DNA from 2 places in the Pseudomonas sp. KH_027 genome. Region 1 is predicted to be linked to the other one. Evidence: predicted binding sites of a transcription regulator. Region 1 holds the regulator's gene; the other holds the start of a gene.
The links. The regulator FliA, encoded in region 1, starts transcription of late flagellar genes. The targets are predictions, from matches to a motif close to CTAAAGTTTNNNNNNNNNNNGCCGNTAA.

Region 1 (8,428 bases):
GCGCAGTCATCAGTTGGTCAGTCGTGCGGTCAGCCTGCAAGCGCCGCAGGACCCGAGCGAAGATGCCATGGCCGACCTGTTTGCCGGCCTGTACCAGAACCCCGCACGGCGTGCCGGTTAAGCGTGGTCAGGACGCCAGAGTTGGCAAAGCATAGAATGAGTTGCGTACCGTTCAGCGTGCCCGAACGGAGTCAGATAAATGGCCTTAGCGGTAGTTAGGGGTTGTTTTGCGCATCGTCCAGCGCAGGCCGGACAAGGTGCGACGTAGAGAGTCAAGGTGGCCGAACACGCGGAGTTCACGGGTTGTGAATCAGCAGCCCGCAGCCATTTTTAACGCAGCACCACCGATGTGCAGATAGTTTCGAAACGACCTCTTAGACAAGGTGTGTAGATAACATGGGAATGCATCCCGTACAGGTGATCGCGGTGACCGGCGGCAAGGGCGGCGTCGGCAAAACCAATGTGTCGGTGAACCTCTCCCTGGCCCTGGCCGACCTCGGTCGTCGGGTGATGTTGATGGACGCCGACCTCGGTCTGGCGAACGTCGACGTGCTGCTCGGCTTGACCGCCAAGCGCACCTTGGCCGATGTCATCAGTGGCGAGTGCGAACTGCGCGATGTGGTGCTGCAAGGGCCGGGCGGCATCCGCGTGGTGCCGGCGGCCTCGGGTACGCAAAGCATGGTGAACCTCACGCCGATGCAGCACGCCGGTTTGATCCAGGCCTTCAGCGACATCAGTGACAACCTCGATGTGCTGGTGATCGATACCGCCGCCGGCATTGGCGATGCGGTTGTCAGCTTCGTGCGGGCCGCCCAGGAAGTCATAGTGGTGGTGTGCGATGAGCCCACGTCGATCACCGACGCCTATGCGCTGATCAAATTGCTCAATCGCGACCATGGCATGAGCCGGTTCCGCGTGCTGGCCAACATGGCGCATAGCCCGCAAGAGGGGCGCAACCTGTTTGCCAAGCTGACCAAGGTGACCGACAGGTTCCTCGATGTGGCGCTGCAGTACGTTGGCGCCGTGCCCTACGATGAGTCGGTGCGCAAAGCCGTACAGAAACAACGGGCGGTCTACGAGGCCTTCCCCCGCTCCAAGTGCGCGCTGGCCTTCAAAGCCATCGCCCAGAAAGTCGACACCTGGCCGCTGCCCGCCAACCCGCGTGGGCATCTGGAATTCTTCGTCGAACGCCTGGTGCAGCAACCGATCGCTGATACGGCCGTATGACAGCGGCCAATGGACTTCGTATGTATAGCAAGGCTCAGGCGCAGGATACCCAGCATCAGTTGATCGAACGGTATGCACCGTTGGTCAAGCGCATTGCCTATCACTTGCTCGGCCGTTTACCGGCCAGTGTCCAGGTGGAGGACTTGATCCAGGCCGGCATGATCGGCCTCCTCGAAGCCTCGAAAAAATACGACTCCAGTAAAGGCGCCAGTTTCGAAACGTTTGCCGGTATTCGCATCCGTGGCTCCATGCTGGATGAGGTGCGCAAAGGTGACTGGGCACCGCGGTCGGTGCACCGCAACAGCCGGATGGTCAGCGACGCAATCAGAAAAATTGAGGCTAGAACCGGTCGAGACGCTAAAGATCAAGAGGTTGCGGCCGAACTCCAATTGAGTCTCGAGGATTACTACGGCATTCTTGGCGACACTTTGGGCAGCCGCTTGTTCAGTTTCGACGACCTGTTACAGGACGGAGAGCATGCCGGCTTGCGTGAAGACGCGGGTATTACCCATTTCGAGCCTTCGCGCGAACTGGAAGATGAACGCTTCCAGTCGGCGCTGGCGGATGCCATCGCCAACCTGCCGGAGCGCGAGCAGTTGGTGCTATCGCTGTATTACGACGAAGAACTGAATCTTAAAGAAATTGGCGAAGTGCTGGGGGTCAGCGAGTCGCGTGTCAGCCAGTTGCATAGCCAGTGTGCCGCGCGTTTGCGGGCACGCTTGAGCGAGTGGCGCGCGCGCTGAGCGGTACTGCCGGTTTCACGATTGAACGGCGTATTCAGGTGCTGGATACGTTTGGGACTGTACGGAGGTCGACTTGGACAAAAACATGAAAATCCTCATCGTTGACGACTTCTCAACGATGCGACGGATCATCAAGAACCTCTTGCGTGACTTGGGATTCACCAACACCGCTGAGGCCGACGATGGCACCACTGCGCTGCCGATGTTGCAAAGCGGCAGTTTCGACTTTCTGGTCACCGACTGGAACATGCCGGGTATGACCGGCATCGATTTGTTGCGTGCAGTGCGAGCTGATGAGCGTTTGAAGCAATTGCCGGTGTTGATGGTGACTGCCGAAGCCAAACGCGACCAGATTATCGAAGCGGCGCAAGCCGGGGTGAATGGTTATGTGGTTAAACCGTTCACAGCCCAAGTGCTGAAAGAGAAGATTGAAAAAATCTTCGAGCGAGTTAACGGCTAATGTCAGCCGTGGGGGCACTATGGAGCATAACGAATTACCAATGGGTGACCTTGAGTCGACCCTGAAATCCCATGCCCGTGAGCTCGTCGATAGCCTGGAAAAAGGTAATTTCGGCGATGCGGTGCAGCTTATCCATGAACTCAACAAGACCCGCGACCGCGGCCTGTACCACGAAGTGGGCAAGCTGACGCGCGAGTTGCACAACGCTATCGTCAATTTTCAGCTCGATCCGCGAGTTCCCTATGCTCAGGAGGTGTCGCAGATCACCGACGCCACCGAGCGGCTGAACTACGTGGTGACGATGACCGAAAACGCGGCCAATCGGACCATGGATCTGGTCGAGCAGAGCGCGCCGTTGGTCAACGATCTGAGCAGCGAAGCGCAGGGCCTGAGCGCCGACTGGGGGCGTTTCATGCGCCGTGAGCTCGGTGCCGATGCTTTCCGTGAACTGGCCAAGCGTATCGAGTTGTTCCTCGCCCGCAGTGAGCGCGACAACGCCAAGTTGTCGAGCCATCTCAACGACATTTTGCTGGCGCAGGACTATCAGGACCTCACCGGTCAAGTGATTAAACGGGTTACCCAACTGGTCACGGAAGTGGAAAGTAACCTGCTGAAATTGGTGCTGATGGCCAGTCAAGTCGACCGTTTTGCCGGTATCGAACATGACCATGCAGCGCTACGTGCCGAACAAGAACAACAAAAAGAGCCTTCCCGTGGTGAAGGTCCGCAGATTCATGCCGATAAGCGTGAAGACGTCGCATCCAATCAGGACGACGTTGACGATCTGCTATCCAGCCTAGGGTTTTAGGGAGCACACCAATGAGCTTCGGCGCCGATGAAGAAATCCTCCAGGACTTCCTGGTTGAGGCCGGCGAGATACTTGAGCAGTTATCCGAGCAACTGGTCGAGCTGGAAAGCCGTCCTGATGACTCGAACCTGCTCAATGCCATTTTCCGTGGTTTCCATACCGTCAAAGGTGGCGCCGGTTTCCTCCAGCTGAATGAGCTGGTGGAGTGCTGTCACATCGCCGAAAACGTGTTCGACATCCTGCGTAAGGGTGAGCGACGCGTTGATTCCGAGCTGATGGACGTCGTCCTGGAAGCCCTGGACGCGGTCAATGGCATGTTTTCCGACGTGCGCGAGCGTGCCACGCCGACGCCGGCCACGCCCGAATTGCTGGCCGCGTTGGCGCGTCTGGCCGAGCCGCAGGCAGCGCAAGAACGTGAAGCGCCGGTTGTCGCGGTCGCTGTTGCAGCTGTTGCCGAGACTACGGCCTCTGGCGACATCACCGACAGTGAGTTCGAGCAACTGCTCAATGCTCTCAACGACGAGGCGCAACCCGATAACACGCCCGCTGCCGTGGGTGCTGCCGATGAAATTACCGATGATGAGTTCGAGTCGCTGCTCGACCAGTTGCATGGCAAGGGCCAGTTCGTGGCTGCGCCCGCTGCAACCGCCGTCGCCGTCGCGCCTGCCGCAGTAGCGGCGGCCAGTGTTGCCGCGAGTGCGAGTGACGAGATCACTGACGATGAGTTCGAGGCGCTGCTCGATCAGTTGCATGGCAAAGGCAAGGCCGTTGAGCCGGCTAGCGCCGCCAGCGCGCCAGCCGAACCGGTGCCGGCGGTTGCCGCAGGTGCTGGCGATACCATTAGCGATGATGAATTCGAAGCCTTGCTGGACCAGTTGCACGGCCAGGGCAAGTTCGTCGAGCCTGCCGCCCAGGCGCCTGTAGCGCCGGCCGCGGCGGTCAAAGCAGTGGCGCCGAGCAAGCCTGTGGTCAAGGCCGCAGCCAGATCCGAGCCCGCCAAGGCGCCGCCGGTTGCCGCCGTGGCTGAGAAAGCGATGCCGGCCAGCGAGGCGGAAACCACGGTGCGGGTCGATACCGCGCGGCTGGACGAGATCATGAACATGGTCGGCGAACTGGTGCTGGTGCGTAACCGGCTGGTGCGTCTGGGCTTGAACAGCGGCGATGAGAACATGGCCAAGGCCGTGTCCAATCTCGACGTGGTGACGGCCGACCTGCAGACCGCCGTGATGAAAACCCGGATGCAGCCGATCAAGAAAGTCTTCGGGCGTTTCCCACGTCTGGTGCGTGATCTGGCGCGACAGCTGAAGAAAGAAATCAATCTGGAACTGGTGGGCGAGGAAACCGACCTCGACAAGAACCTGGTGGAGGCTTTGGCCGACCCGTTGGTGCACTTGGTGCGCAACTCGGTCGACCATGGCATCGAGATGCCTGAGCAGCGCGAGGCCAATGGCAAGAACCGGGGCGGCAAGATCGTCCTGGCCGCGCAGCAGGAAGGCGACCATATCCTGCTGTCGATCTCCGACGATGGCAACGGTATGGACCCGGACGTGCTGCGCGCCAAGGCGGTCGAAAAAGGCGTGCTGGACAAGGATGCGGCGGAGCGCTTGAGCGAGGCCGAATGCTACAACCTGATCTTCGCGCCGGGCTTCTCGACCAAGACCGAGATTTCCGATGTGTCCGGTCGTGGCGTTGGCATGGATGTGGTGAAAACCAAGATTTCCCAGCTCAACGGCATCATCAACATCTACTCGGCCAAGGGCCAGGGCACCAAGATCGTCATCAAGGTGCCGTTGACCCTGGCGATCATGCCGACGCTGATGGTGATGCTCGGCAACCAGGCTTTTGCCTTCCCGCTGGTCAACGTCAACGAGATTTTCCACCTTGACCTGTCGCGCACCAATGTCGTTGATGGCCAGGAAGTGGTGATCGTGCGCGACAAGGCGCTACCGCTGTTCTACCTCAAGCGTTGGCTGGTCAGCAGCGCGGCCCATGAGGAGCAGCGCGAAGGCCACGTGGTGATTCTTTCGGTCGGCACCCAGCGCATCGGCTTCGTCGTCGATCAGTTGGTCGGGCAGGAAGAAGTGGTGATCAAACCACTGGGCAAAATGTTGCAGGGCACTCCGGGTATGTCCGGGGCGACCATTACCGGCGACGGTCGGATTGCGCTGATTCTCGATGTCCCCAGCATGCTCAAGCGCTACGCGCGACGGATGTGATTTTTTGGCGGTCCGGCCAGTTCTGGTCGGCGCCAGTTAGGAGTGTTTATGGCAGTTAAGGTCCTGGTGGTGGATGACTCAGGTTTCTTCCGCCGGCGCGTCTCGGAGATTCTTTCCGCCGACCCGAATATCCAGGTGATAGGCACTGCCACCAATGGCCGTGAGGCGATCGACCAGGCGCTTGCGCTGAAACCGGATGTCATCACCATGGACTACGAGATGCCGATGATGGACGGCATCACCGCTGTGCGGCACATCATGCAGCGCTGTCCGACGCCGGTGTTGATGTTCTCCTCGCTGACCCACGAAGGCGCCCGGGTAACGCTGGATGCGCTGGATGCCGGGGCCGTGGATTTCCTGCCGAAGAATTTCGAAGACATCTCGCGTAACCCGGAGAAGGTCAAGCAACTGCTCTGCGAAAAAGTGCACAGCATCGCCCGCAGTAACCGCCGTTACAGCAATTACACCGCCGCGCCCGTAGCGGCGCCAACGCCAACGCCAACGCCAACGCCAACGCCGAGCGCTGCAGCGGCGCCTGTCAGCCGGCCGAGCAGTGTGGCGCGTGCTGCGCTGCCGACGGCATCCAGCGCGGCGGCGAGCAGTGCTACGCCCAAGCGCAAGGCGTATAAGCTTTTGGCCATTGGCACGTCGACAGGAGGGCCCGTGGCATTGCAGCGGGTGCTGACGCAGCTGCCGGGCAACTTTCCGGCTCCGATAGTGCTGATCCAGCACATGCCGGCGGCGTTCACCAAGGCCTTTGCCGAACGCTTGGACAAGCTCTGCCGCATCAGCGTCAAGGAAGCCGAGGATGGCGATCTGTTGCGTCCAGGTCTGGCGCTGCTGGCACCTGGCGGCAAGCAGATGATGGTCGATGGGCGTGGCATGGTGAAAATTCTGCCGGGCGATGAGCGCCTGAATTATCGGCCCTGTGTGGATATCACCTTCGGTTCGGCGGCCAAGTCGTTTCACGACAAAGTGCTGGCCGTGGTGCTCACGGGCATGGGCGCCGATGGCCGGGAAGGCGCGCGCTTGCTCAAACAGGGGGGCAGTCAGGTGTGGGCGCAGGATGAAGCCAGTTGCGTGATCTATGGCATGCCCATGGCGATCGTGAAGGCTGACCTGGCCGACGCCATCTACAGTCTCGACGATATCGGCCGGCATCTGGTTGAGGCCTGCATCTGATGGATGTGCTCAGCTTTATCGGGGTCATTCTGGCGTTCGTCGCCATTCTTGGCGGCAACTACCTCGAGGGCGGGCATGTCGGTGCTTTATTGAATGGTCCGGCGGCGTTGATCGTGATTGGCGGCACCCTGGGTGCGGCATTCCTGCAGGCGCCGATGAATGTGTTCAAGCGTGCCCTGATGGTGGTGCGCTGGATCTTTTTTCCGCCGCACGTGGACCTGGCCGGCGGCATCAATCGGGTCGTCGGCTGGAGCATGACGGCGCGCAAAGAGGGCCTGCTCGGGCTCGAGGCCGTGGCCGATGTCGAGCCCGACCCATACTCCCGCAAGGGTTTGCAGCTGCTGGTCGATGGGGCTGAGCCGGAGGCGATTCGCAGCATTCTCGAAGTCGATCTTTACACCCAGGAAGGGCGAGATATTCAAGCGGCCAAGGTGTTCGAGAGCATGGGCGGCTATGCGCCCACCATCGGCATTATCGGCGCGGTGATGGGCCTGATCCATGTCATGGGCAACCTGGCCGACCCGAGCATGCTCGGCAATGGCATCGCGGTAGCCTTCGTCGCCACTATCTACGGCGTGGGCTTCGCCAACCTGCTGTTGTTGCCGATCGGCAACAAGCTCAAAGCTGTCGTGCTGCGCCAGTCGCGTTACCGCGAAATGCTCCTGGAGGGGATTCTGTCCATCGCCGAAGGCGAGAACCCGCGGTCCATCGAACTGAAGCTGCAAGGCTTCATGGACTAGAGGTTCTGCTGATGTTCAATGACGGCCGCAACGGAGCCTGCTGTTGTGCAGGGCCAGGCGCTCCAAATGAACGACGAGTAACGCAGTCCTGCACAACAACAGGCCCGTCCTTTTGGGTTATGCCTGAAAACGCGGTTCGTCATTGAACAACAGCAGAACCTGATATGGCCCGTCGGCGTCATCAAGAAGAGCATGAGAATCACGAGCGCTGGCTGGTTTCCTACGCCGACTTCATCACCTTGCTGTTCGCTTTTTTTGTGGTGATGTACTCGATCTCTTCGATCAACGAAGGCAAGTACAAAATTCTTTCCGATACGTTGGTGGGGGCTTTCAATCAGCCGGATCGCGCGCTAAAGCCCATCCCGGTGGGTGAGGAGCGGCCGTTGACTACCGAGCCCGAGCGTGTGCAGGACGAAGCCAGTGCGCAGGCCGAAGACGCCAGTCAGGCGTTGCAGGAGATCGCCGACAGTGTGCGGGCAGCTTTCGGTGATTTGATCAAGACCGATCAATTGTCGGTGCGCGGCAACGAGTTGTGGGTGGAGATCGAACTGAATTCCAGTTTGCTGTTTCCCAGCGGTGACGCTATCCCCAATGACACGGCATTCACCCTGATCGAAAAGGTTGCCAAGATTCTGGCACCTTATGAAAACCCTGTGCATGTCGAAGGCTTCACTGACAATCTGCCGATCAAGACCGCGCAGTACCCGACCAACTGGGAGCTGTCTTCGGCGCGGGCGGCCAGCATCGTGCGAATGCTGGCGATGGATGGGCTCAGTCCAGCGCGCTTGGCTGCTGTGGGTTATGGTGAGTTCCAGCCGGTGGCGGATAATGCCTCGGCGGTTGGGCGGGCCCGCAACCGCCGGGTCGTATTGGTGATTTCACGCAACCTCGATGTGCGCCGTAGCGTAACGGGTGTGGGCAGTGCTCGCGCAAAACCCGATGGCGCTCTGCAGCGGGCTGGCATGCAACCTGCACCGCCGCCTGCAGTGCAGGCGCCCGCAGCGGGTGCCGTCAATTCTCCGTCGTCCGCCCCGTGAGGGCGGCGCCAATTC
Region 2 (8,428 bases), 630 kb from region 1:
CCCGGTGCTCTCTACTCCCAATGGCCGCCAGCTGGAGCAGGCCCTGGATGGTTTGGAGTTCATGCTCAGCGTCGATCTCTACATCAACGAGACCACTCGCTATGCCGACCTGATCCTGCCGCCCACCGGGCCGCTGGAGCACGACCACTACGACACCACCTTCAACATGTTCGCCGTGCGCAACGTCACCCGCTTCAACGAGCCGGTGCTGGATAAGCCCGAGGGCGCGCTGCACGACTGGGAGATTTTCGTCGGCCTGGCCAAGGCCTTTGCCGCCAGAACCGAGGTGTCGCTGAAACCGACCATGGCGCCGGCGCAGATGATCGATATGGGCTTGCGCATGGGCCTCTACGGCGACAAGTCCGAACACCAGCTGTCGTTGGCCAAACTGCGCGAGCACCCCCACGGCATCGATCTGGGCGCGCTCAAGCCCAACCTGACCGCGCGGTTGAAGACGCCGGGCAAGAAGGTCCAGGCGGCGCCGGCCTTGTTATTGAGCGATCTGCCGCGCTTCGCCGCCGACCCCGTGCCCAAGGTTGGCGAACTGGTGTTGATCGGCCGTCGCCATGTGCGCAGCAATAACTCGTGGATGCATAACTACCACCGTCTGGTGAAGGGTAAGCCGCGTCATCAGTTGCTGATGAATCCCGAGGATCTGACCCGCCGTGGCTTGACTGATGGCCAGCGGGTGCAGGTGCGTTCGCGAGTCGGTTCTATCGAGGTGGAAGTGGCGGCCAGCGAAGAAATGATGCCTGGCGTGGTCAGCTTGCCCCATGGTTGGGGGCATGGCCGCCCTGGGGTCCAGATGGCGATCGCCAGTGCGCAGCCGGGGGCCAGCGCGAACGATCTGACTGATGAGCGTCAGCTCGACGCATTGTCTGGCAACGCTGCCTTGAACGGTGTTCCGGTTGAGGTCGAAGCGGCCTGATTTCGGACGATGGGAGGCCGAGCCAAGCGCTTGGCTTTCCGTTACAATGCCGCCACCATGCCGGCCTCCGAGTCGGCCAGTTGGACAGTCAGATAGCCGCCCAGTGCTGAGGTACCCCATGGATATCATCGAAACCATCAAAGAGCAGATCGCCAACAACACTGTTCTGCTTTATATGAAAGGCTCGCCGAATGCCCCGCAGTGTGGTTTTTCGTCGAAGGCTGCGCAGGTCGTCATGGCTTGTGGCGAGAAGTTCGCCTACGTCGACATCCTGCAAAACCCGGAAATTCGCGCCAACCTGCCGAAGTACGCCAACTGGCCGACCTTCCCGCAGCTGTGGGTCGGCGGCGAACTGGTCGGCGGCAGCGACATCATGGCCGAGCTGTTCGAGAAGGGTGAATTGCAGACCCTGATCAAAGCGGCGACGCACAAAGTCGATGCCTGATTCAGTGTGCCGCGCCGGCTGACTCGCGAGCGCGCGCCGCGCAATAAAAAGCCCCGCAGTGCGGTAATGCTGTTCACTTAAGCGGAGCAGCATTGCGGTTAACTGGGTAACGGGTCTTGGAAATTTTCACCGTCCTTGGTCGTGATGGCCTTGGACGGTGATCCAGAAACAACCCTCCGATGCCCGCCCGCAAAGCCGACAAGCGTCTACCTGTTGCCGACAGTGGATTGGCAGCGGCCATCACGATCAGCTGCACGGCGATGTACTGGCAAGCCGGCTTGAAGCGTATATCGGACGGGGTGCGTCCAAACGCTACCGCCGCCTGACTCGCCTCCCGACGAATGATGTTGTAGGCCAGCAGCAATCCCCAAACTTCCTGGTAGATCAGGTCAATCTTCTTGCTGCGCAGGGTTGCGGCATTCTGCTGCATGGAGCTTTTGATATCCCTGAAGCCCAGTTCAATTTCCCAGCGCTCCTGGTACAGCTCTGCAACGGCTTCGGCGCTGTAGGCGTCGGCCGGTAGCGAGGTCAGGACGGTTTTCACTTTGCCCTGCACTGCATAGCTGACTTCACGCACGTCCCAGTAGGTTGGTAGGTCTGGGTTACGCTTTCTCGCCTGCGGTGAAACCTTCATACGCAGCAGGCGATCCTGCTTGCCGTAACGGATCACCTCCTCGCTGATCAGGCCCTGACGAGCGGGGATCAACCAGTGTCGGTTGTCACCGGCCGTGGCCACTTTCAGCAGCAAATCAGCACTCCAGAAGCCTTTATCGAACAACGTGACCGAATGGTTGGGGATCTGTTGCAAAAACTCATCGGCCAGGCGCATTTCACTGCGCCGATAGGGGCTCAGCTGGGCATTCAGAATCAAATGGGAGCGCACATTCATCAAGGCTACAAGACGCATCATGGGGAAGGGCGTCTGGCGCTCGGTGGAGGTATTGCCAGACCCGAAATGGTCCCGTAGTTCAGGCGTATCGGGCGTGCGCATGAGTGCCCCGTCCACGGCAAAAACCTGCAGCCCCCGCCAGGTGTCATCGCTATAGCGTTCGCCTCCCCATTGGCTGCCAGTTTTGCGGAACAGCCACTCGACCGGCTCGGCGCCAAGCCGCTTGCGAGCCTCAGTGACACCACTTTTGGCCAGCAAGCAATCCGAAGCCAGTCCCTGGGCACAAATGTTTAGACGCCTGGCCACCTCATGGACAGGCTCATCGCGGAAGAGCGCCATGCCTAGCACCAGCCAGAGCACCTGATCGGCAGGTAGCCGACGACGGCGGATGGTGGCCTGAGAGGAAAGATCAAGCGCGGACGCCACCCACTCGATTGGGATGTTCTGGGTGAAGGTGCTCAGGTCGGAGAAGTTGAATAGCTCGCCCAGATCGAGCAGATGCTGTTGGAAAGACATAAAAAATCCGATACCAGGAAGACTGGCATCGGATTCTCGGGGAAGCCCGGCTGGCGTTCAAATGCTTAAGTGAACAGCATTACGCACATGCGGGGCTTTTTTGTGTCTGCGTTTTATTCGTCCATCTGCGACTGCAGGTAGTTCGGCAGGCCGACCTTGTCGATCAGGCCAAGCTGGGTTTCCAGCCAGTCGATATGGTCTTCCTCGGAGCAGAGGATCTCTTCCAGCAGCTCACGGCTGGCATAGTCGGCAATGCTTTCGCAGTAGGCGATGGCGTCCTTGAGATCGATGTGAGCCTTGTGCTCGATCTTCAGGTCGCACTCAAGCATTTCCTTGGTGTTTTCGCCGATCAGGATTTTGCCCAGGTCTTGCAGGTTCGGCAGACCTTCGAGGAAGAGGATGCGCTTGATCAGCTTGTCCGCATGCTTCATCTCATCGATGGATTCGTGGTACTCGTGCTCACCGAGCTTTTTCAGGCCCCAGTCTTCGTACATGCGTGCGTGCAAGAAGTACTGGTTGATAGCGACCAGCTCGTTCCCGAGGATCTTGTTCAGATGCTGGATGACTTTCTTGTCGCCTTTCATGTCGGATCCTGCCGTGCAAGGGAATTGAGTATTTTCGGATTTTGAGCCTGTCGATTGGGGCTGTCAAATCTAAGTTATTGAATTTAAAGTAATAATTAATAAAAATACGAATGTTTTAGTTCTGCGTTTTGTCGCTAAGCACTTGAATTACAGGCATAAAAAAACCGGACACGCGGTCCGGCTTTTCGAAAGCGTTGGAATCAGGCGGCAACAAAGCCGGCCGGGTAGGCCAGAGCAGCTTGGCTGCTTTGTACCTCGGTCAGGGTTTCGCGAACCACTTGCTTGGCCAGGGTGGCGCATTTGCCGCATTGGCTGGCAACGTCCAGTGTGTTGCGGACATCGCGGTAGCTGCAGCAACCTTCGAAGATCGCATCGCGGATTTGACCGTCGGTAACACCAAGGCAGAGACAGACGTACATAGGTGGCCCAAAACTCAAAGTGGCTTGATGCGAAAGATACTAATGTTAATGAGAATGCTTGTCAAAACCTATGTTCGGCTCCTCGTGCCAGAAGCCTGACTGCCGGATGAGCGGTCATCTGTGTTGGGGCGGCCCGTAACCTGTATGCGGGGAAAAAGCGGTGGGCCTCGCTCAAAATCGAGGTGTATCATCGACGGTTCTTGGAGCGGGTCGGGTCATGGCGCTGTCGTTCGGCGGCGCTGGATGTGTATCGACTCGCGCCTCACTCATCCACTCAAGGAGATATCGAATGAGCGTACTCGTAGGCAAACAAGCCCCTGATTTCAATGTGGCCGCGGTGCTGGCCAACGGCGAGATCGTCGACAGCTTCAGCTTGTCCTCGGCAATCAAAGGCAAATACGGTCTGGTCTTCTTCTACCCGCTGGACTTCACCTTTGTCTGCCCGTCCGAGCTGATCGCTCTGGATCACCGCATCCCTGATTTCAAGGCGCGCAACGTAGAAGTGATCGGTGTTTCCATCGACTCCCATTTCACCCACAACGCCTGGCGCAACACGCCGGTAGAGAAGGGCGGTATCGGCCAGGTTCAGTACACCCTGGCTGCCGACGTCAAGCATGAGATCGCCAAGGCCTACGACGTAGAGTCCGCCGATGGCGTGGCGTTCCGTGGTGCTTTCCTGATCGACCTGAATGGCGTCGTGCGTTCGCAGATCGTCAATGACCTGCCGCTGGGCCGTAACATGGACGAGCTGCTGCGTCTGGTCGATGCCCTGCAGTTCACCGAAGAGCACGGCGAAGTCTGCCCGGCGAACTGGAAGAAAGGCGACAAAGGCATGACCGCCACACCGGAAGGCGTGGCCTCGTACCTGGCCGAGAACGCCAGCAAGCTGTAAGCCCGAAAGGCTGCTGCCTGCATAAAAAAACCCGGCTCAGGCCGGGTTTTTTTATGCAGGGGTCATTCGTTGAAGTCTTCCCAGCCGCCCATTTCTTTCCAGCGGTTGACGATGCCACAGAACAGCTCCGCAGTTTTCTCGGTGTCGTAGCGCGCGGAGTGCGCTTCGCGGCCGTCGAAGTCGATGCCGGCGGTCTGGCAGGCCTTGGCCAGCACGGTCTGGCCGTAGGCGAGGCCGGCCAGGGTGGCGGTGTCGAAGCTGGAGAAGGGGTGGAAAGGGTTGCGCTTCATCTCGTTGCGGTTGACCGCCGCATTGAGGAAGCCCAGGTCGAAGCTGCTGTTATGCCCGACCAGGACCGCGCGCTTGCAGCCGTTGGCTTTCAGTGCCTTGCGGATGCCCCGGAAGATATCGGTCAAGGCGGTCTCTTCGCTCACGGCCATGCGCAGCGGATGGTCGAGCTTGATGCCGGTGAATTCCAGGGCGGCGGCTTCGATATTGGCGCCTGCGAATGGCTCGACCCGGAAGAAGTAGGTGTGCTCGGGGAAGAGAAAGCCTTTTTCATCCATGCCGACGGTGACTGCGGCAATTTCCAGCAGGGCGTCGGTGGCGCAATTGAAGCCGCCGGTCTCGACATCGACGACTACCGGCAGATAGCCACGAAAGCGCTGGGCCATCGGGTGGCGTGAGTTGCCACCGCCACCGTTGCCTTCCTGTTCGTCGTCGTAGTTATCGTCACTCACGTGTTTTGCTCCAGCAGACGCCAGCGCAGTTTTTCACCGGCGCGCAGCGGGATTACGCTTTGCTCGCCAAGCGGCAAGCTAGTCGGGGCGGTCCATTCTTCACGAACCAGGGTGATGGTTTCGGTATTGCGCGCCAGGCCATAGAAATCCGGGCCGTGCTGGCTGGCAAAGGCTTCCAGCTTGTCCAGCGCATTACGCTGCTCGAAGGCTTCGGCGTACAACTCGATGGCGGCATAGGCGGTGTAGCAACCGGCACAACCGCAGGCGGCTTCCTTGGCGTGCTGGGCGTGGGGCGCCGAGTCGGTGCCGAGGAAGAACTTGTTGCTGCCGCTGGCCGCCGCATCCAGCAGGGCTTCCTGGTGCACGTTGCGCTTGAGGATCGGCAGGCAGTAGAAGTGCGGGCGAATACCGCCAACCAGCATGTGGTTGCGGTTGTACAGCAGATGGTGAGCGGTGATGGTGGCACCGACGTTCGCTCCGGCGGCATTGACGAATTGCACGGCCTCGCGGGTGGTGATGTGTTCGAACACCACTTTCAGCGTCGGGAAGCGCTCCACCACGCGGCTCAGGTGTTCGTCGATGAACACCTTTTCGCGGTCGAATACGTCGATTTCGCCACGGGTGACTTCCCCGTGCACCAGCAGCGGCAGGCCGACTTCGGCCATGGCTTCGAGCACATGGAAGATCTTGTCGACGCTGGTGACGCCAGAGTCCGAGTTGGTCGTGGCGCCGGCCGGATAGAGCTTGGCGGCGTGGACGAAGCCCGAGGCCTTGGCCGCGCGCACGTCTTCAGCGTTGGTCAGGTCGGTGAGGTACAGCACCATCAGCGGCTCGAAGCGGCTGCCGGCCGGGCGCGCGGCCAGAATACGCTGGCGATAGGCGTCGGCCTCTTGGGTGTTACGCACCGGCGGCACCAGGTTCGGCATGATGATGGCGCGGCCAAAGGTGCGCGCGACGTCGGCGACGGTGTGCGGCAGCAGCGCTCCATCGCGCAGATGGATATGCCAGTCGTCAGGGCGCAGCAGGGTCAGGCGGTCGGTCATGGGGGCAATACCAGATAAGCAAGCTTCAGGCGGGTAAAACTGCTGGGAATGCTACCGGAAAAGCCGCTCTCAGGCACTTGCTATCAAGTTTTGCCTGACGCAACCGATACCACTTGGGAATGCCGTTATTCCTCGTGGAGCCCGCCGTGCGCCAGCGTTATCTCGCCTTGCTCAGCCTGTTTGTCAGCTTGCCGGCTGCGGCTATTACCTTTCAGACGCGCCTGGAGAAGGTCGAATGGACGGTCGAGGGTGATCAATTCGAATGCCGTTTGTCGCAAAATATCACCGACTTCGGTGTCGGCGAGTTCGTGCGCCGGGCGGGCGAGCAAGTCACCTTCCGCCTGCAAGCCCGCGAGCAGTGGTTGGGCGCTGGCTCGGCGACCCTCTTGGCGGCGGCTGCGCCTTGGCAGCCGGGGCGTGGCGATATCAACCTGGGCATGGTCAGCGTCGGCACGGGCGAAGTGCCGTTCAACAGCTCGCAACAACAAGGCGTGCGTTTGCTCGGCGGCCTGCTCGACGGGCGCAGCCCTCTGATCCGCCATCGCACCCTGGAAGGGGGTGAGGGACTGGAAGTGCGGCTGCTGCCGGTCAAGTTCACCAAGGCCTATCACGACTACCTGGATTGCACCGCCAAGTTGCTGCCGGTCAATTTCGATCAGATCAAGCAGGCGCAGGTCGGCTTTGCGGGCGGCGGGGCGGCGCTGGACGATGTTTCCCGGGCCAAGCTGGAGATCATCCTGCAGTACCTCAAGGCCGACCCCGGCGTGAATCACATTGAGCTTGATGGTCACTCGGACAATAGCGGTAACCGCCTGACCAATCGGGACATGTCACGCCGTCGCGCCCTGGCGGTGCTGGATTACTTCAAGGCCAACGGGGTGCCGGAGCAGCAGATCGTCATGCGCTTCCATGGCGAACGCTACCCGGTGGCGCCGAACAGCAGCGAAGCCAATCGCGCGCGTAACCGACGGGTCACCGTACACCTGTCGCGTGAGCCGCAACCCGCCGAAACGCCAGCGCCAGCCGCGGTTGCACCCAAGCCGGCAGCCACCTCCTGACGGTCGCATCGACTAAAGATTTTGTCGCTTCGTCGTCACAAGCCGTCGCGCCTCTGTAAAACAGTCGGCGTGAGCAGTAGAATCGCGGGTTTTCCGTACAACCCCGTGGAGTGATGGCATGGCGGACGTAAAGAAGGTTGTCCTGGCGTATTCCGGCGGCCTCGACACTTCGGTGATTCTCAAGTGGCTGCAAGATACCTATCAATGTGAAGTGGTGACGTTCACCGCGGATCTCGGTCAGGGCGAAGAAGTCGAGCCCGCACGCGCCAAGGCAAAGGCCATGGGCGTGAAGGAAATCTACATTGACGACTTGCGCGAAGAGTTCGTGCGCGATTTCGTCTACCCGATGTTCCGCGCCAACACCGTTTACGAAGGCGAGTACCTGCTGGGTACCTCCATCGCTCGTCCGTTGATCGCCAAGCGGTTGATCGAAATCGCCAACGAAACCGGCGCTGACGCCATTTCCCATGGCGCCACCGGCAAAGGCAACGACCAGGTTCGTTTCGAGCTGGGCGCCTATGCCTTGAAGCCAGGCGTGAAAGTCATCGCGCCGTGGCGCGAGTGGGACCTGCTCTCGCGTGAGAAGTTGATGGACTATGCCGAGAAGCACGCGATCCCGATCGAGCGTCACGGCAAGAAGAAGTCGCCGTACTCCATGGATGCCAACCTGCTGCACATCTCCTATGAAGGCGGCGTGCTGGAAGACACCTGGACCGAACACGAAGAAGACATGTGGAAGTGGACCGTGTCGCCGGAAGCAGCTCCGGACGTACCGACCTACCTCGAGCTGACCTACCGCAACGGCGATATCGTCGCGCTCGACGGTGTGGAAATGAGCCCGGCCACCGTGCTGGCGACGCTGAACAAGATCGGCGGCGAGAACGGTATCGGCCGTCTCGACATCGTCGAGAACC

Region 2: a site for FliA is predicted at 6,539-6,566, ahead of AC3IYG_RS16885 (flagellar protein MotY). Genes of this name have one in related genera too.

What each region holds. Positions count from the first base shown of each region.
Region 1 covers NZ_CM174470.1:2,963,206-2,971,633, reverse strand. Annotated here, with positions in the region: gene flhF (flagellar biosynthesis GTPase FlhF) at 1-121, shown strand, start outside; gene fleN (flagellar synthesis regulator FleN) at 397-1,227, shown strand; gene fliA (RNA polymerase sigma factor FliA) at 1,224-1,970, shown strand; gene AC3IYG_RS13935 (chemotaxis response regulator CheY) at 2,056-2,430, shown strand; gene AC3IYG_RS13930 (protein phosphatase CheZ) at 2,450-3,238, shown strand; gene AC3IYG_RS13925 (chemotaxis protein CheA) at 3,250-5,454, shown strand; gene AC3IYG_RS13920 (protein-glutamate methylesterase/protein-glutamine glutaminase) at 5,503-6,636, shown strand; gene AC3IYG_RS13915 (flagellar motor protein) at 6,636-7,376, shown strand; gene motD (flagellar motor protein MotD) at 7,541-8,413, shown strand.
Region 2 covers NZ_CM174470.1:3,593,310-3,601,737, reverse strand. Annotated here, with positions in the region: gene AC3IYG_RS16925 (molybdopterin oxidoreductase family protein) at 1-928, shown strand, start outside; gene grxD (Grx4 family monothiol glutaredoxin) at 1,047-1,373, shown strand; gene AC3IYG_RS16915 (IS4 family transposase) at 1,447-2,778, opposite strand; gene bfr (bacterioferritin) at 2,892-3,362, opposite strand; gene AC3IYG_RS16905 (bacterioferritin-associated ferredoxin) at 3,563-3,781, opposite strand; gene AC3IYG_RS16900 (peroxiredoxin) at 4,071-4,673, shown strand; gene rnt (ribonuclease T) at 4,736-5,413, opposite strand; gene pyrC (dihydroorotase) at 5,410-6,456, opposite strand; gene AC3IYG_RS16885 (flagellar protein MotY) at 6,603-7,514, shown strand; gene AC3IYG_RS16880 (argininosuccinate synthase) at 7,633-8,428, shown strand, end outside.